Verminephrobacter eiseniae EF01-2: one gene and its partner. The protein of the gene in region 1 binds, or shares a complex with, the protein of each later gene. Links are inferred from orthologs where the notes say so. Each region holds a gene or a part of one and is shown in the gene's direction. Other genes may lie near its edges. The genes, in order: metK and groL.

Evidence for each region.
Region 2: the proteins of metK (region 1) and groL are in contact, whole or in part, in a cryo-EM structure (PDB 8P4O), measured with the Escherichia coli proteins. The link is inferred for Verminephrobacter eiseniae EF01-2 from one-to-one orthologs.

The regions. Positions count from the first base shown.
Region 1 is NC_008786.1:5,353,735-5,363,148, forward strand. Bases 2,160-5,103 are described here. They hold metK (methionine adenosyltransferase), read left to right. Parts: upstream 2,160-2,997; coding sequence 2,998-4,209; downstream 4,210-5,103. Other genes in these bases: VEIS_RS23475 (lysophospholipid acyltransferase family protein), read right to left, coding at 2,160-2,863; VEIS_RS30965 (hypothetical protein), read right to left, coding at 4,092-4,424; VEIS_RS23485 (bifunctional nicotinamide-nucleotide adenylyltransferase/Nudix hydroxylase), read left to right, coding at 4,459-5,103. In the rest of the region: yihA (ribosome biogenesis GTP-binding protein YihA/YsxC), read left to right, coding at 1-431; VEIS_RS23465 (hypothetical protein), read right to left, coding at 585-890; VEIS_RS23470 (lysophospholipid acyltransferase family protein), read right to left, coding at 1,101-1,988; more of VEIS_RS23475, read right to left, coding at 2,009-2,159; more of VEIS_RS23485, read left to right, coding at 5,104-5,520; asnB (asparagine synthase (glutamine-hydrolyzing)), read left to right, coding at 5,897-7,651; VEIS_RS27315 (hypothetical protein), read left to right, coding at 7,676-7,873; VEIS_RS23495 (glycosyltransferase), read left to right, coding at 8,077-9,345; VEIS_RS23500 (class I SAM-dependent methyltransferase), read right to left, coding at 9,366-9,414. UniProt on the Escherichia coli protein: Catalyzes the formation of S-adenosylmethionine (AdoMet) from methionine and ATP.
Region 2 is NC_008786.1:2,896,330-2,905,472, forward strand. Bases 2,997-5,921 are described here. They hold groL (chaperonin GroEL), read left to right. Parts: upstream 2,997-3,592; coding sequence 3,593-5,251; downstream 5,252-5,921. Other genes in these bases: VEIS_RS12505 (co-chaperone GroES), read left to right, coding at 3,254-3,544; VEIS_RS12515 (DUF805 domain-containing protein), read right to left, coding at 5,338-5,667; eda (bifunctional 4-hydroxy-2-oxoglutarate aldolase/2-dehydro-3-deoxy-phosphogluconate aldolase), read right to left, coding at 5,831-5,921. Also shown: VEIS_RS12500 (AAA family ATPase), read left to right, coding at 1-2,879; more of eda, read right to left, coding at 5,922-6,508; edd (phosphogluconate dehydratase), read right to left, coding at 6,499-8,280; VEIS_RS12530 (SMP-30/gluconolactonase/LRE family protein), read left to right, coding at 8,379-9,143.

The DNA.
Region 1 (9,414 bases):
TCGCACTGGGCCGGCAGGGCGTGATGGACGCCGTGCTGGCCGACCTGCCCGGCTACGGCTATGCCGCCGTCTCGCGCTCGGACAAAATGCGCTGGCAACAGGTGATGGTCAATTACCTGGTCAGCCGCCCGGGACTGACCGGCATCGTGCTGCTGTGCGACCCCCGCCTGGGCCTGACCGGACTCGACGAAGCCCTGCTCGAAGTGTTGCGCCCGCGCGTGCAGCAGGGCCTGAAATTCCTCATCGTGCTGACCAAGGCCGACAAGCTCACACGCGCCGAGCAGGCCAAGGCGCTGTCCGTGACGCGCTTGCAGGCCGGCGGCGGCCAGGTGCGGCTGTTCTCGGCCCTGAAAAAGCAAGGGGTCGACGAAGTGGCCTGGCTGCTGTGGCAATGGGCGCATCCGGCGGCGCCGGGCGCCGATTCAGCCTGAGGATTTTTTCACGGCAACCACGCGCTCGATTCCATGGAATCCGGAACGCCGACGAGGCCCGGTTCCGGGTCTGCCCCGCCGGGCCACGGCGGATCGGCGGTGGTGCCGCAAGCGCTGGCGCCATCAGCGACTGCGTCCCGGGGGTACAGGTTGTCATGCTCCCCCGGAGCGCCTAGTGCCATTGCCCGTGGTGCCGTTGGCGCTCTTGGAACCATGGATTGCATTGCCCAGTCTGGCCAGGATTTCCGCGATGTCCAGGATGCCGCCATCGGTCAGCGGGAACTGCGCGGCGAGGTCGTCGTTGGCCGGGTCGCTTGCATGCAAGGCGCCGTCGTTGGCGGGCTTGTCGGTGGCGCCCTCAGTGGATGCCCTGCTTTCGTCACCGCCCAGGCCCGGGTGCCCGATGCCGTGCGGGATTTCACCTGCAACGCCCGGGGCAAGCCGCCCAAGGATGGGCATGGGATGTGTATGGACTGGCCGCTGGGGGAGCCGGCCGCATCGCACCGTCCAGGCAACACAAGGACAAGGGCGGACCATCTGCTGGCTGCCACACCGGTCTGTTCCAGGCCCTGTCGACTGCGGACAGCGGGGCATCGCGAATGCCCGGGCAACGCCATGCGGATGGAAATGGCCCCGCGCACCGCGTCCCGGCGTTCGGTGCCCAGGCGCTCAGGAATACACCGGGGGTTCGCCCTCGGGGCGGGTCTTGAAGCGCTTGTGCACCCAGTAATACTGGCCGGGCGCGATGTCGATATAGCTTTGCAGCTTGGCGTTCATCAAGGTGGTGTCGGCCTCGGCGTCGCCGGTCGGGTAGCCGGGCCAGGCGGGGGTGATTTCGGCGCAGTAGCCGGTGGGTGTCAGGCGCGTGACCAGCGCCAGCACCTTGGCCCGTCCGAGCCGCGCAAAACGCGACAGCGAGGGCACGGTGGCCGCCCGCACTCCGTAGAACGGCACGAACAGTGAGTCGTTGCGGCCAAAGTCCATGTCCGGCAGCAGGTACAGCAGGCCGCCTTGGCGCAGGCTGGAGACGATGGGCTTGACGCCGTCGCTGCGGTTGAGCATGCGCACATCGCCAAAGCGCTGGCGGCCGGCGCGAAACCAGGCATCGATTGCCGGATCGGGCTGGGTCGAGAAGATCGACGTGAACGCCCGCGACGTATGCAGCGCCAGCGCCGAGCCGCCGGCGTCCATGCCGTAGAAATGCGGGGCAAAGATGATGGCCGGCTGGCTGCCCTCGAGTTCCTCCAGCGCCCCCTGCAACCGCACGCGCCGCAACACCACCTCGCGCGGCGCAAACCATAGCCAACTGCGGTCGAGCCAGGACTGGCAGAACGCCACAAAGGTCTCGCGCGCCCATTGGCGGCGCTGCCGCCCGCAGGCATCCGGGTAGCACAGGGCCAGATTGCGCAATGCCACGCGCCGGCGCGGCGCGGCCAGCACGAACAGGATGCGCCCTATCAGCCAGCCCAGGCCGCGCAGCACCGGCAGCGGCAGGTGCGCCAGCACCCGCATCAGCGGCACCACCAGGCGTCCCCCGAAGCGCAGCAGCACCTTCATGCGTCCGCCCACATGCCCCGTCATGCGCCCGGCTCCGCAGGGCTTGCAGCCTCGGCGCGCGGCGGCTTGTAGCGTGCATAGCCCCAGAGGTACTGCCCGGGGCATTGCCTGATCAACTGCTCCATGGCCTGGTTGATCTGCAACACGGCGGCCTCCAACGGGCTGGCCAGCGGCGCTGCCAGCGGCTCGAAGTGGGTGACGAAACCGCGCCCCCAGGCCAGGCGCTCGCAGCGCGCCAGCACGATGGCAGCGCCAGTCTGCCGGGCCAGGCGCACGGCCAGGGTCATGGTGTAGGCATCACGGCCAAAGAATGGCGCCCAATGGCCCTGCCCTGCGGGCGGCACCTGGTCGGGCAGCAGGCCCACGGCCTCGCCGCGGCGCAGGGCCAGCAGCATCTGCCGCACGCCGGCCAGCGTGGTGGGCACGGCCAACATGCCGGGCCGGTTGCGCGCAGTGGCCATCAGCCGGGCCAGCCAGGCTTGGCGCGCCGGCCGGTAGAGCACGGTGATCGGCCCATGCGCTGCGCTCCAGCGCCGCGCCGCAGCCTGGGCCGACAGTTCAAAGCAGCCTTGGTGCGGCGTCAGGTAGACGATGCCGCGCCCGGCCGCGTAGGCCTGCTCGACGCAGGCGCCGCCCTCCAGGCGGCAGGGCAGCGGCGCGCCCAGCCACAGGCGCGGCAGTTCGGCCACCATGCGGCCGGCATGGGCCACGGCGGCGCGCACCGCGCCGAACGAATAGCCGGCCAGCGCCGCATGAGCGCAAAAGCGCTGCCGGTACCTGGCGGACGCACAAAACGCCACCCAGCCCAGCGCGGCACCCAGCGCATGCAGCAACCACAGCGGAAGCACGGAAAAGAAACGCAAGACAACTGGCATTAAAATCCACGGGTCGCTGAGTTAAATGAGCAACTTGCAGGGCGACGTTAAAAAACTCTGCTAAAGCGTTCGCCATAGCTCCTACGGGGTCAGGGCAACGCCCAAATGCCGAACCACCACAGGAGTTTATTCAAATGGCGAACGACTTTCTCTTCACCTCGGAATCGGTCTCCGAAGGCCACCCCGACAAGGTGGCCGACCAAATCTCGGACGCGATTCTCGATGCCCTCTTGCGGCAAGACCCGCGCAGCCGCGTTGCCGCCGAGACATTGACCAACACCGGCCTGGTGGTGCTGGCCGGCGAGATCAGCACCAACGCCCATGTGGACTACATACAGGTGGCGCGCGACACCATCCGGCGCATCGGCTATGACGACACCGACTACGGCATCGACTACAAGGGCTGCGCCGTGCTCGTGGCCTACGACAAGCAAAGCAACGACATCGCCCAGGGCGTGGACCATGCCAGCGACGACCATTTGAACACCGGCGCCGGCGACCAGGGCCTGATGTTCGGCTACGCCTGCGACGAAACGCCCGAGCTGATGCCCGCGCCGATCTACTACGCGCACCGCCTCGTCGAGCGCCAGGCCCAGTTGCGCAAGGACGGGCGCCTGCCCTTTTTGCGCCCTGACGCCAAGAGCCAGGTCACGCTGCGCTATGTGGACGGCAAGCCCCACAGCATCGACACCGTGGTGCTCTCGACCCAGCACCACCCGGACCAATCGGCCACCGCCACCACCATGAAGCAGAGCTTCATAGACGCGGTGATCGAGGAAATCATCCGGCCCGTGCTGCCCAAAGAATGGCTGCACGACACGCGCTTCCTGATCAACCCCACCGGCCGCTTCGTCACCGGCGGCCCGCAGGGCGACTGCGGCCTGACGGGCCGCAAGATCATCGTCGACACCTACGGCGGGGCCTGCCCGCATGGCGGCGGCGCGTTCAGCGGCAAGGACCCGACCAAGGTCGACCGCTCCGCCGCCTACGCCGCCCGCCATGTGGCCAAGAACGTCGTGGCCGCCGGTCTGGCGCGCCAATGCCAGATCCAGGTGGCTTACGCGATCGGCGTGGCCGAGCCGATGAACATCACCGTGTACACCGAGGGCACGGGTGTGATTGCCGACGAGCGCATCGCCGCGCTGATCAAGCAGCATTTCGACCTGCGCCCCCGGGGCATCATCCAGATGCTCGACCTGCTGCGCCCGATCTACGAAAAAACCGCCGCCTACGGCCACTTCGGCCGCGAAGAGCCTGAGTTCACCTGGGAGCGGACGGACAAAGCGGCTGCGCTGCGCGCGGCAGCCGGACTGTCACCCGGCGAGCACCACAGAAAAGAGGGCTGACAGCGCCGCCAGACCATGCGCCAGCGGCCCGCTGCAATGGACTGGCCAGAGACTAGTGTCGCGTCACGGATCAGATGTCGTAGGCTGCGCGCAGCCATCGGAGCGCAGCGCAAGGCGCATCGCGCAGCCCATACCGAGCGTATTGGCAAGCGATGCAACGCCGCGATGCGCTTCGATGGCCAGCGCAGACCGACAGATGATCGGTGACGCGACACGAGGGCTGGAGACACCTACCGGAACCGGAGCGCCATGCACGACACCGCCATCTACATCGGGCGTTTCCAGCCCGTGCACAACGGCCACCGGGTGTTGCTGCAACGCGCGCTGGCCAGTGCGCGGCAGGTCATCGTGGTGCTGGGCTCGGCCTGGCAGGCCCGCTCGCCGAAAAACCCCTTCACCTGGCAGGAGCGCGAGGCCATGCTGCGCGCCGTGCTGCCCGATGCCGACCAAGCGCGCGTGCAACTGCTGCCGGTGCGGGACTACTACAACCAGGCCGTCTGGGTGCAGGCCGTGCACCGGGCGGTGGCGCCGTTCACGGCCGGCGGCGCGCGCATCGGACTGGTCGGCCATTTCAAGGACGCCACCAGCAGCTACCTGAGCGCCTTCCCCGACTGGGAGTTGATGCCCGTGCAACGCCAGGGCCGTATCGACGCCAGCGCCATCCGCGACGCCTACCTGGGCGCGACGCCGGCCAGCGTGCGCCCGGCGCTGGCCGCGCTGGCCGATGAGATCCCCGCCAGCACCCTGGCCGCGCTGGAGTGCTTTGCGCAAACCCCGCCGTACCTCGCGCTGCAACAGGAATGGCGCATGCTGCGCGACTACCGCCAGGCTTGGGCCGCCGCGCCCTGGCCGCCGGTGTTCGTGACGGTCGCCGCCGTGCTGCGCTGCCAAGACCAGGTGCTGCTGATCGGCCGTGCCCACGCACCCGGCAAAGGACTGCTGGCGTTGCCCGGTGGTTTTCTCGGGCCGCGGGAAACGCTGTGGCAGTCGTGCCTGCGCGCGTTGCGCGAGCAAACCCGGTGCCCATTGCCCGAGGCCCGGCTGCGCGCCGCGTTGCAATCCGTGGCCGTGTTCGACCATCCCGACCGCAGCCAGCGTGGGCGCAGCGTCACGCACACGCATTGCTTCGACCTGGAAGACGCGCCCTTGCCGGTCGTCATGCCCGCCGTGCCGGCTGACGGCGACGCGCGGCCGTTGCAATGGACGCCGATCGCGCAACTGGCGGGGCTGGAAGAGGCGTTCTTTGAAGACCATTTCCATATGCTCGACCACTTTCTGAGCGTCACCAGCCCCCCGCCGATGCTGTTGTAGCTGCCGGCTGCGCCCCCGGTGGCCATGGAAAATGCAGGCGCCGCAATGGGCATTCGCGTGCCACGCCCGATGGCCCGTTGCCCACGGCGCAGGAAGAACCGGTGCTGGCCGGCGATCGCACCGCCGGCCACAGTGCGATGGCCCGGCGTTGCGCGCCGGCGCGCCAGGTCCACGGCCGGCCCGGAAAATCCGTCATTCCACCACCGCCGTGGCTGCTGCGCGCCGCCAGCGGCCGGGCTTGAAGGCCGGTGCCGGCCTATAATCCCGGCACCCGTTTTGCGGTTGATCTACGAAGACCCCACGGGCAAGGCGCTGCGCGCGAACGCCCCGGAGCCGCAAGACTGCACGAACCGATGAAAGACTTGAGGGGATCGCCATGTGTGGGATAGCCGGTGTGGTCAACGCGACGGGGGTGACGAAAGACGATGTCTGGGCGATGGTCGGGAGCATCAGATACCGCGGCGTCGATGCACAAGCTGTCGAAGACCTGGGCGGTGCCATTGTCGGCAATGTCCTGCTGAAGATAGCCGCTCTCGAAAACGGCAGGCAACCGATGTCGAGCACCGACGGCAAGGTCTGGGTTGTCTTCAACGGCGAGATCTTCAATTTCATCGAGTTGCGCGAGCAGCTACAGGCCAAGGGCTACCGGTTCAAATCGCGCTGCGATACCGAGGTGCTGGTGCATCTGTGGTGCGAAAAGGGCGAACAGATGCTCGACGATCTGGTCGGCATGTTCGCCTTTTTCATCTGGGACCAGCGCACGCAGACCGGCATGCTGGCCCGCGACCGCCAGGGCATCAAGCCCTGCTTTTATGCGCCGTATCGCGGCGGCCTGGCGTTTGCCAGCGAGATCAAAGCCATCCTGGCGCTGCCAAAGTTCGAGCGCAAAGTCAACGAATCGGCGTTGGGCGATGTGTTCAGCTTCAACTACTGCCCACCGCCGCAGACCTGCTTCGAAGGCATCCATCATCTGCCGCCGGGCTGTTTCATGCGTTACGGATCGGGCCGATTTTCCGAGCCTGTGCGCTACTGGCGCTGGCCGCTCGATGGCGAGCGCGTCGACGCCTCGCAGGCCGATCTGGAAAATGCGCTCGGCGAAGCCGTCAAGCTGCAAATGCGTTTTGAGGTCGATGGGGGGCTGTTTCTTTCGGGGGGCGTCGACTCTTCGGTCATCGCCCATCACTTGCTGCCCCAGTGGAAGCAGCCCCGGTTGGACGCCATCGGTCTGCGCATCGAAGAGCAAGGTTTTTCCGAATACGCTTACGCCGAGCGTGTGGCCACCGACCTGAACATCAACCTGAGCGCACTGGATATCCGACCGGCCGATATTGCGGACATTGCACGCTCGGTCGTGCGGCATGCCGAGCAGCCGCATGGCGACTTTTCGTTTTTCCTGTTCTACCTGCTGTCGCGCCGGGCGCACCAGATGGGCAAGGTCGTCATGTTCACGGGCGACGGCCCGGACGAGGTCATGCTGGGCTATCGCCACAACGCGCAATTTTTCTCCGGGATGACGCGCGCCCGGTTTTCGATGCGCGACTACTTCGACCTCATCAGCTACAGCACCCGGCAAGAGCGCCAGCGGGTGATGAGCCCGTCTTTTCTGCCCCACACCGAAGGCGCGTTCGACAGGTTCATGGGCATCATCGAACCCTTTGGCGGCTTGGAGCCGATGGAACAGGTCGCCGCCTACGAGTTGACCTCGCTGATGCCTGGCAACGACTCCCCCAAGAGCGATCGCATGGGCGCCTGCTGGTCGATCGAAGGGCGCGCGCCCTTCCTGGACCACAGAGTCAGCGAATTGTTCGCGCGTTTGCCGATCCAGTCCAAGTTCCACCAAGGGGTGGGCAAGCATTTCCTCAAGCGGGTGGCGCAGAGCTATTACGACCACGACTTCGTGTTCCGGCCCAAGACCATGCCCACGCTACCGATCGGCGAGTGGATCAAAGGGCCGCTTTACCCATGGGCGCGCGACATCCTGGCGCTACCCGATGGCGGCCGCTTCGATGCCAGCGGGCTGCAACACATGTTGCAAGAGCACCGCAGCGGCATGCACAACCACACCAAGCCCCTGCGCACGCTGCTGATGACCAAACTGTGGCTGCAAGAGTTTTTCTCCGAGGGCGCTTGAAGCGAGCAGCGGGCGGGAACCCTAGTGTCGCGTCACCGATCAGATGTCGTAGGCTGCGCGCAGCCAATACCGAGCGTATTGGCAAGCGATGCAACGCCGCGATGCGCTTCGATGGCCAGCGCAGACCGACAGATGATCGGTGACGCGACACTAGGGCCATGGCAGATTCGGCCAGTTCCCTGGCTGCCCGGTTCGTGGACATCCATGGCCTGCCGAAACTGATGCCGGGCAAGCGCAAGAAAATGGTTTTGGGCGCTGGCGCCGGTGTTGCCGGTTACGCCATCGCCGGCATGGGCTTGGAATCCCATGATCGGGTGTAACTCCTGATGGGCATCGCGCCGACGAAATTCATCCGTCATGTCGACTTGCACTGAGAAAGCCCCGCTACTGGCTTGTACAGATCCGTCTGACAAAGGGGGCAGCCATTGAAAGCGCTTTTCGTGACCTACGGCGCTGGCCATAGTGCAATGGTGCTGCCCGTGCTCAGTTCCTTGCGCGCGCAAGTACCCGGCGTGGAGGTGACACTGATGGCGCTGACCACGGCGCATGCCGGTGCCGTCGCCGCCGGAGAAACTGCGTCGGGTTTTGCAGACTTCGTGCATTTGACCGACCCGGCATTCGCGGCCGACTGGGGCGCCCGTCTGGCCGAAGGCAATAGCAACCCTGCTGTCACCTGCGCAGAAACGGCAGCGTACCTGGGAGTCAATTTCCTGGATCTGGTCCAGCAACACGGCATCGGCCCGGCGCAGGCGCTCTACGCGCAAAAAGGGCGCCAGGGCTTTTATCCCATCCATTTCTTTCGGCGCTTGATCGAACACCTGAAGCCCGATGTGGTGGTGGCAACCAACGCGCCGCGTAGTGAGCAGGCGGCCATCGACGCGGCGGTCGGGCTCGGTGTGCCAACATTGTCAATGGTGGACCTGTTCGCACTGCGCGCCGACCCGTACCTTCAGCGCAAGATATACGCAGACCGCATTACCGTACTGTGCGAGACCACGCGCGCCAACCTGGCGGCGGCGGGTGTTCCCGCAGACCGCATCGTGATCACAGGCAACCCGGCTTTTGACGAATTCGCAGGTCATACCGCCGAGGCGGCCGGCCGCCAATGGCGCACCGTCCACGGATGGAATGGCTTGCGCGTGCTGCTTTGGGCGGGTCAGCGCGAGCCTGACGACGCGCAGGCGCCCTGGGCAGGTACGGGCCTGAGCGACATCGTGCAGGAGCAATTGTTCCGGTGGGTCGATGAACATCCCGGGACGGGTCTGATCGTGCGCCATCACCCGAATGATTGGCGCAGTTTCATGCCACCGCAATCGCACCCCCGTGTGCATTGGAGCTGCCCCGACAGGGAGGCGCTTTTGCCGGTGCTGGCCGCAGCGGATGATGTGGTCGTACAAATGTCCACCGTCGGTGTGCAGGCGGCGGTTGCGGGCAAGCGCGTGGTGTGCCTGCGCTTTTCGCCAAACGTACAAATATCCGGGATGGATCTGTCCCGTTGGGGCCTGGGTGTGGCCGTGGAACGGCTGGAAGATCTGCCCACGCTGTTGGCGGTTGATCCGGCAGACGCCGGTTTTTCGGGCGCTGCACGGTCCGGGCAAACGGTGCTCGGAGCGGGCGGCGGCGCAGCGCAACGGGTTGCAGGGGTGGTGCTTGGGCTTGTCGGCCGGTCCGTACCGTGGCAACGCGGCACCTGAGACCACAACCCGGAACCTGTTCAACCCCTGAGGCCGGCCCGCCCACTGCTGCCGTGCCGGAGCCGAAAA
Region 2 (9,143 bases), 2.5 Mb from region 1 along the record:
GTGTCAAGACGGCATTCACCAAAGTGCGCGCTGCGATCGAAGCGGGCGACCTGCGCAGCGCCGATGTCAAAAAGCTCGCACCGACGCCGTACTGGCGCGCCAAACTCGATTACGCCAACCGCCTGTTGTTGCAGTTCGTGCGCCATGGCCAAGAGACCGTCTGCTTGGCGCTGGAGGTGATCGAAAATCACGCTTACGACAAGTCGCGCTTTCTGCGCGGCGCCAGCATCGACGAATCGAAGATCGAGCGCGAGCCTGTGGTCGCCAATCCTGCCGCGCCCGACGGCAAGGCCGACAGCATGTTGCAGTTGCGCTGGATGCATCCGAGCCGGGCGGAGTTCGAACTGCTCGACAAGCCCATCGTTTTTGACGACGCCCAAGAGGCGGTGCGCCGCTTGCCGGCGCCGGTGGTCGTCGTCGGCTCGGCGGGTTCGGGCAAGACTGCCGTCACGCTGGCCAAGCTGCGCGAGGCCGAAGGCCATGTCTTGTACGTCACGCAGTCGGCCTATCTGGCGCAGTCGGCGCGCGCGCTCTACGATGCCCATGGCTACGAGAATGCGGCGCAGGAGGTGGAGTTTCTGAGCTACCGCGAATTCGTCGAGACTTTGCGCGTGCCGGCTGGCCGCGAGGTGACATTCACGGCCTTTTGCAACTGGTTCGACCGGCATCGCCAGACGCTGCGCAGCCAGTTGGGCGATCTCGATGCGCATGCCTTGTTCGAGGAGTTCCGGGGCGTGCTTGGCGCCAGCGCGCAAGGCCCGCTCGATCTGCCGGCATACCTGGCTTTGGGGCCGCGCCAGTCCTTGCTCGCAGCCGCCGAGCGGGAGGCGGCGCACAAGCTCTTCGCACGCTACCGCCAGTGGTTGCAGGAGTCGCAACTGTTCGACTTGAACCTGGTGGCCCATGAATGGCAGCGCTTGGCCGCGCCGAACTACGACTTCGTGGTGATCGATGAGGTGCAGGACCTGACCAATGTGCAACTCGCGCTGGTGCTGGCCTGTCTGAAGCGGCCCGGGCAATTCCTGCTGTGCGGCGACTCCAACCAGATCGTCCATCCCAACTTCTTCTCCTGGGCGGCCGTGCGCACGCTGTTCTGGCACGGCCTGGCGGGCGAGGCGGCGCAGCGCCAGGCATTGTCGGTGTTGCAGGCGAATTTTCGCAACACGCGCGCGGTCACCGATCTGGCCAACGCCTTGCTCAAGATCAAGCAGGCGCGCTTTGGCTCGATCGACAAGGAGAGCAATTTCCTGGTCGAGAGCGCTTCGCCGCAAAGCGGCCAGGTGCGCCTGCTGCCCACGCACACGGCCACGCTGCGCGATCTGGATGCGCAAACCAGGGCCTCGGTGCAGCATGCGATCATCGTGCTGCGCGATGAAGACAAGCCGGCGGCGCGCGAGCATTTCCGCTCTCCGCTGGTGTTCTCGGTGCACGAGGCCAAGGGCCTGGAGTATCCGCATGTGATCCTCTACACGCTGGTGTCCGGCCAGCGCGCCGCCTACGCCGAGGTCTGCGATGGCGTCGCCCAGGCCGACCTGCAAGTCGAGCAACTGGCCTACAGCCGCGCCCGCGACAAGGGCGACAAGTCGCTCGAGCTGTACAAGTTCTACGTCAACGCGCTGTACGTGGCGATGACGCGCGCGGTTGCCACCTTGGTGCTGGTCGAGTCCGACACCAGCCACCCCTTGCTGGCCCTGCTCGGTCTGCAAGTCGCCGAGACCTCGGCGGCCCGCAGCGCAACGCCGGTGCAGACCTCGACACGCGACGAATGGGCGCAGGAAGCGCGCAAGCTCGAACTGCAAGGCAAAGAGGAGCAGGCGCGCGCCATCCGCGAAACCTTCCTGCAAACCAAACCGGTGCCGTGGACGCCATGGTCCGAAGTCGCGATGCGCGAATATCTGCCCCGCGCACTCGACCGCACGCAGCCGTCGAACAAACCCCGCCAGGCCCTGCTGGACTACGCGCTGTGGCATGGGCAGCAGGTCTGGATCGGACAACTGGCAAAACAGGCACAGTTTGCGCCAGCGCTGCGTCTGGCACCGGGCGGCGACCTCGACAGGGCGGTCGCTTGGCGCGAGACCGCCCTGCTGCGCCAGCGCCACTTGCAGCCCTATGCCGCGCGCAATTTCAAGGACTTGCTGCGCCAGTGCGATCAGTACGGCGTCGACCACCGCGGCCCCACCGGCGCCACCCCGCTGATGATGGCCGCGCGCGCCGGCCACCTGGCCTTGGTCGAGGCGCTGTTGGAGCGCGCCGCCAACCCGTTGCTGACAGACGAATTCGGTCATACGCCGTGGCTCGCGGCACTGAACCGGGCGATGGAAGATGCGCCATTCGCGCAGCAGTCGATCGGCATGCTGTTTGACCGCATCGCGCCGCCGGTGCTGGATGTGCAAACCGATGCCCGCTTGGTGCGGCTGGAGCGCCATCAGGCCGAGTATTGGATCCTGAGCCTGATGCTGGCCGGCCTCAAGACGCAGTGCACGATGTGCGTCAAGCGTCCATACAGTCCGTACCGATGCGCCGATGGTTTCTTTGCCGAGGAACTCGGCACGACCTTGGTCTGTTTGCCCGAGTACCTGTGGAAAGCACAGCGGCACAAACGCAGCTACCTCAACCAGGTGCTGGCGCGCGCCGAGATCAACAGCACCTATCTGCCAGCGCGCCGCCTGTGGGCCAGAACCACCAACGGCCACTACCTGCCCAACCCGCAATTGCAACTGCGCACCCATGCCGACGGTGACGCGCCGACATGGCGCCCGGTGTATGAGGTGCTGAATCTGGCCTGGGTGAATGACGGCACCTCCCATTCTGCCCCCGACTTCGCTGGCGCCGGGTGGTCGCTGCGGCCCCCCGTGGCGGCGGCGGCGTCGCCAACGTAGCGCGAGGATGCGGAGGAGGCCGGTGATTGACGGCGGTTCCTGGCGCCACCGCACAGCGCGGCCTGGCGCATCCAACGCCCAACGCCCAACGCCCAACGCGCACCCGGGGCAGTGCTTTACTCCAGAGCATCGATACGACCCAATGAGAATCAGGCCCTGAAGCTACCAAACACATAGCATACAGACGGGGCGAACGCAAATTTCGACAAATTTGCGTGCCGGCAGTGCGCGGCTGTCTTGAAACGGCAATAAATGCCCGTATCATTAGCACTCTCCGCTGGGGAGTGCTAAAGCGCTTCCCCTGTCGGGAGTTTGGTGGCGCCGGGATGGCCTGGCGCCGAGTGATTGATTTTACTGACAACAGGAGCAATGCAATGAACCTTCGCCCTCTGCACGATCGCGTGATCGTCAAGCGTATTGAAAGTGAAACCACGACCGCCTCCGGCATCGTGATCCCTGACAACGCCGCTGAAAAGCCCGATCAAGGTGAAGTGCTGGCCGTCGGCCCTGGCAAGAAGAACGACAAGGGCGAGTTGATCGCCCTGAACGTGAAGGTCGGCGACCGCGTTTTGTTCGGCAAGTACTCGGGCCAGACCGTCAAGGTGCACCGCGACGAGTTGCTGGTCATGAAGGAAGACGATCTGTTTGCCGTGGTCGAGAAGTAATTCCGCCCCGTTCCCAAGCAGACTTTTTACTCAATTCGGAGATATCAAATGGCAGCAAAAGAAGTGGTTTTCGGCGGCGAAGCCCGCGCTCGCATGGTCGAAGGCGTCAACATCCTGGCCAACGCGGTCAAGGTGACCCTGGGCCCCAAGGGTCGCAATGTGGTGATCGAGCGCTCGTTCGGCGCCCCCACCGTGACCAAGGACGGCGTGTCCGTGGCCAAGGAAATCGAGCTCAAGGACAAACTGCAGAACATGGGCGCGCAGTTGGTCAAGGAAGTGGCCTCCAAGACCAGCGACAACGCCGGTGACGGCACCACCACCGCCACCGTGCTGGCACAGGCCATCGTGCGCGAAGGCTTCAAGTACGTGGCCGCCGGCATCAACCCGATGGACCTCAAGCGCGGTATCGACAAGGCCGTGACGGCGCTGGTGGCCGAACTGAAGAAGGCGTCCAAGCCCACCACCACCTCCAAGGAAATCGCCCAGGTCGGCTCGATCTCGGCCAACGCCGACGAGACCATTGGCAAACTGATCGCTGACGCGATGGACAAGGTGGGCAAGGAAGGCGTGATCACCGTGGAAGACGGCAAGTCGCTCGAATCCGAACTCGATGTCGTCGAAGGCATGCAGTTCGATCGCGGCTACCTGTCGCCCTACTTCATCAACAACCCGGACAAGCAAGCGGCCCTTCTGGACAACCCCTTCGTGCTGCTGTTCGACAAGAAGATCAGCAACATCCGCGACCTGCTGCCCACGCTGGAGCAGGTGGCCAAGGCGGGCCGTCCGCTGCTGGTCATTGCCGAAGAAGTCGAGGGCGAAGCCCTGGCGACGCTGGTGGTGAACACGATCCGCGGCATCCTGAAGGTGGTGGCCGTGAAGGCCCCCGGTTTCGGCGACCGCCGCAAGGCCATGCTGGAAGACATCGCCATCCTGACGGGCGGCAAGGTCATCGCTGAAGAAGTGGGCCTGACCCTGGAGAAAGTGACGCTGGCCGATCTGGGCCAAGCCAAGCGCATCGAAGTGGGCAAGGAAAACACCATCATCATCGACGGCGCCGGTGCCGCTGGCGACATCGAAGCCCGCGTCAAGCAAGTGCGCGTGCAGATCGAGGAAGCCACCTCCGACTACGACCGCGAAAAGCTGCAAGAGCGCGTGGCCAAACTGGCCGGCGGTGTGGCCGTGATCAAGGTCGGCGCAGCCACCGAAGTCGAAATGAAGGAAAAGAAGGCCCGCGTCGAAGACGCGCTGCACGCAACCCGCGCAGCGGTGGAAGAAGGCGTGGTCGCCGGTGGTGGCGTGGCCTTCCTGCGCGCCAGGCAGGCCATTGGCGGCACCATCAAGGGTGACAACGCCGACCAGGACGCCGGCATCAAGCTGGTGCTCAAGGCCATCGAAGCGCCGCTGCGCGAAATCGTGAACAACGCCGGTGGCGAAGCCTCGGTGGTGGTCAACGCGGTGCTGGCCGGCAAGGGCAACTATGGCTTCAATGCAGCCAACGACACCTACGGCGACATGCTGGAGCTGGGCATTCTCGACCCCACCAAGGTCACCCGCACGGCCCTGCAGAACGCCGCTTCGGTGGCCTCGCTGCTGCTGACGACCGAGGCCATGGTGGCCGAAGCGCCGAAGGACGATGCGCCTGCCGGCGGTGGCGGCATGCCTGGCATGGGCGGCGGCATGGGTGGCATGGGCGGCATGGACATGTAACTGCCAGATCGGTGTGCCCGCGCAGGCACACTGCGCCCAACGAAAGCCCGCAGGTCTTACGGCCTGCGGGCTTTTTCAATGGGGCTTCATTTCTCGTGCGGCTGGACCCACCAGTACGCCAGCAGGAGCCACAAGATGGGAACGATCAGCAGCAGTTGCCACCAGCCCGAGCGGCCAATATCGTGCAGGCGACGCGCCCCCACGGCCAGGCCCGGCAAGAACAGCGCCCAGTAAACGAGGGTCAAAACCAGTTCCAGATATCTGACATCCCCTCCCAGCATGACGGTCAAGAGCGCGGCGGCGAGCATGGCCAGTATCTGGAACAGAAAAAACCACCAGAACTCCGAGCGCGATGCCTTGCCCGAAAAGGTCGCGTACTGCCCCAGGCAGCTGTTGACGGCCGAAAGAAAGTCCATGGGAGATGCCTCCATCGAATGCGCGTTGCGAACGGTTGCCTGGCCCATCCCGCGCCATGCCAAGACGAACCCCGGTCACGGCACCAGCGCCACATGTGGCAATCTGGAAGCTACATATTTTGATAGCTCAAGGCAATGACTGAATCTGCGCCAGCGGCTGATTTCATTCAGAAGAACCCGGGCCGGCATTGCGCAGCGCATGGCTTGCGCGCGCCAACGCGGTGATGCGCGCCCAGTCACCGGCGCGTATCGCGTCTGCCGGCGTGAGCCAGGAGCCGCCCACGCAGCGCACCTGGGGCAGCGCCAGGTAATGGGGCGCGCTGGCCTGGGTGATTCCGCCGGTGGGGCAAAAACTGACCCGGGCAAACGGGCTGGCCCAGGACTTGAGCAAGGCAATGCCGCCCACGGCCTCGGCGGGAAAGAGCTTGAGGAACGAGAACCCGTCGGCCAGCGCTGCCATGATCTCGCTGGACGTGGCCACGCCGGGCAGCAGCGGCAGGTTCAGCCGCTGGCAGGCGCTGCCCACGGCGGCGGTATAGCCCGGGCTGACGGCAAAGCGGGCGCCGGCCTGGCTGGCGCGGCGGGCATCGTCGGCATCGAGCACCGTGCCCACGCCAACCACGGCTTCGGGCAGGTGGCGCGCAATCGCTTCGATGGCCGGCAGGCCGGCAGCCGTGCGCAGCGTCACTTCCAGCACCTTGACCCCGCCGGCCAGCAGCGCCTCGGCCAGCGGCAATGCGTCTGGCACGCGGTCGATCACGATCACCGGGATGACCGGGCCATGGCTGGCAATGTCCAGCAGTTCGGTCGCAGGAACACGAGAGGCAGGGGTCACAGCCATGTGCAGGCACCTTGTTCGGCGCCGCCTGCGTGGCGGCGAAAGTGGTGAAAAAGCTCCCGGCCAAAGCCGGTGGCGGCGGGGGCGGTGCAGGCGGCGGGGGTGCGGGCCGCCCATTCGGCGTCGTCGAGCAGCACATCCAGCGTGCCGGCCACGGCGTCTACGCGCACGATGTCGCCATCGCGCAGCTTGGCCAGCGGGCCGCCGGACAGCGCCTCGGGCGTGACGTGGATGGCGGCGGGCACCTTGCCCGAGGCTCCGCTCATGCGCCCATCGGTCACCAGCGCCACCCTGAAGCCCTGGTTTTGCAGCACGGCCAGCGGCGGCGTGAGCTTGTGCAACTCCGGCATGCCGTTGGCCTGCGGGCCTTGAAAGCGCACCACGGCCACCAGGTCCTGCTGCATCTGGCCGGCGTTGAAGGCGGCGAGCAGGTCCTCCTGCGCATCGAACACCCGGGCCGGGGCCTGCACCACATGGTGCTCTTCGGGCACGGCAGAGACCTTGATCACCGCGCGGCCCAAGCGGCCTTGCAGCAGGCGCAGGCCGCCGGTGGCCGAAAACGGCTGCCGCGCCGGGCGCAGCACGCTGTCGTCGCCCGAGCGCAGCGGGGCGCCCTGCGCGCCTGCGGCAATACCGCCGGCGTTGATGCTCAGCGCGTCGGCGTGCATCAGGCCGTGGGCCAGCAACTCGCGCAGTATCCACGCCGGGCCGCCTGCGGCCTGGAACTGGTTCACATCGGCCTCGCCATTGGGGTAGATGCGGGCCAGCAGCGGCACGGCCGATGACAGTTCGTCAAAGTCCGACCAGTCGATCACCATGCCCGCGCTGCGCGCGATGGCCACCCAGTGGATCAGGTGGTTGGTCGAGCCGCCGGTGGCCAGCAGCGCGACCATGGCGTTGACGATGCAGCGCTCGTCGACCAGCCGCCCGATCGGGGTAAAGCGCTGGCCGCGCTGACCGATGGCCAGCACGGTGCGCACTGCGGCACGGGTGAAAGCCTCGCGCTCTTGGCTGTCGGGCGGCGCAAATGCCGCGCCGGGCACATGCAGGCCCATGGCTTCGAGCAGCATCTGGTTGCTGTTGGCCGTGCCGTAAAAGGTGCAGGTGCCGGGGCCGTGGTAGGCCGCCGATTCGGCCCGGAGCAACTCGTCGCGCCCCACCCGGCCTTGCACATACTGCTCGCGCACGCTGGATTTTTCCTTGTTCGACAGGCCCGAGCCCATCGGGCCTGCGGGCACGAACACGCAGGGCAGGTGGCCGTAGTGCAGCGCGCCGATCAGCAGGCCGGGCACGATCTTGTCGCACACGCCCAGCAGCAGCGCGCCGTCAAACACATCGTGCGACAGCGCCACCGCCGTGGCCTGCGCAATCGTGTCGCGCGAGAACAGCGATAGTTCCATGCTTGGCGTGCCCTGGGTGATGCCATCGCACATCGCGGGCACGCCACCGGCGACCTGCAGCGTCGCCTGCTGCCTGGCGGCTTCAGCGCGCAGCAAGGCGGGGTAATTTTGGTACGGCTGGTGCGCCGACAGCATGTCGTTGTAAGCCGTCACCACGCCGATGTGGGGCGCCTTCTCGAGCGTGACCCGGATCTTGTCGGCACCGGGCAGCGCAGCATAGGCGTGGGCCAGGTTGGCGCAGCCCATGCGGTCTTGCGCCGGTGGCCGCGCCAGCATGGCGGCGATGCCGGCCAGGTAGGCGCGGCGGCTGTCTGCGCTGCGCCCGACGATGCGGGCCGTCACGCGCGCTACGACTGAGTGAATGGGTGTCTCCATCGCGGGGGCCGCCTTGGGTGAATGGGTGTCGAACGGGTGTCAACCGGTGGGAGCCTACAATGTAACTCGATAACTCCCGTTGCTTCAAGCGATCACCGATGCAAACCCTGCCGCTGCCACCGTCCGAACTCGGCGAGTCGCCGTTCTGGCATCCGCATGAAAAACGCCTCTACTGGTGCGACATCCAAGGGTTTGCGCTGCATGCCTGGGAGCCTGCCACGGGCCGGAGCTGGCGATGGGAAATGCCCGCCGAGCCTGGCTGCTGCGCACCGGCGCCGGACCGGCACTGCGTAATCGGATTACGTGACGGCTTTCATCTGCTGGACACGGCCAGTGGCGCCCTGCGCTGCCTGGCCCCGTTGCCGGCCGCCCGGCACGACCCCCGGCGGCTGCGCCTGAACGATGGTCGCTGCGACACCGCAGGCCGGTTCTGGGCCGGCTCGATGGTCACGCCGCGCACCGCGCCCGATGCCGCGCTGTGGCGGCTGTCGGCCGGCGCCGGCGGCTATCGCCTGGAGCAGATGGCGGGCGACAACTTCACCGCCAACGGCCTGGCTTTCAGCCCCGACGACCGGTTCATGTACTGGTCCAACACCCCCGAGCACCGTATCGACCGGTTTGACTTCGATGCCGCCACCGGAGCCATCGGCAAGCGCCAGCCCTGGGCGCATTTTGCCCGCAAGGAACCCGGCCAGCCCTACGGCGGCCGCCCCGATGGCGCAGCGGTGGACCGCCAAGGCAACTACTGGGTGGCCATGTACGAGGGCGCCTGCGTGCTGCAACTCGCGCCCACCGGCGCGGTATTGCAGCGCATCGCGACCCCGGTGCAATGCCCCACCATGGTGTGCTTCGGCGGGGAAGAT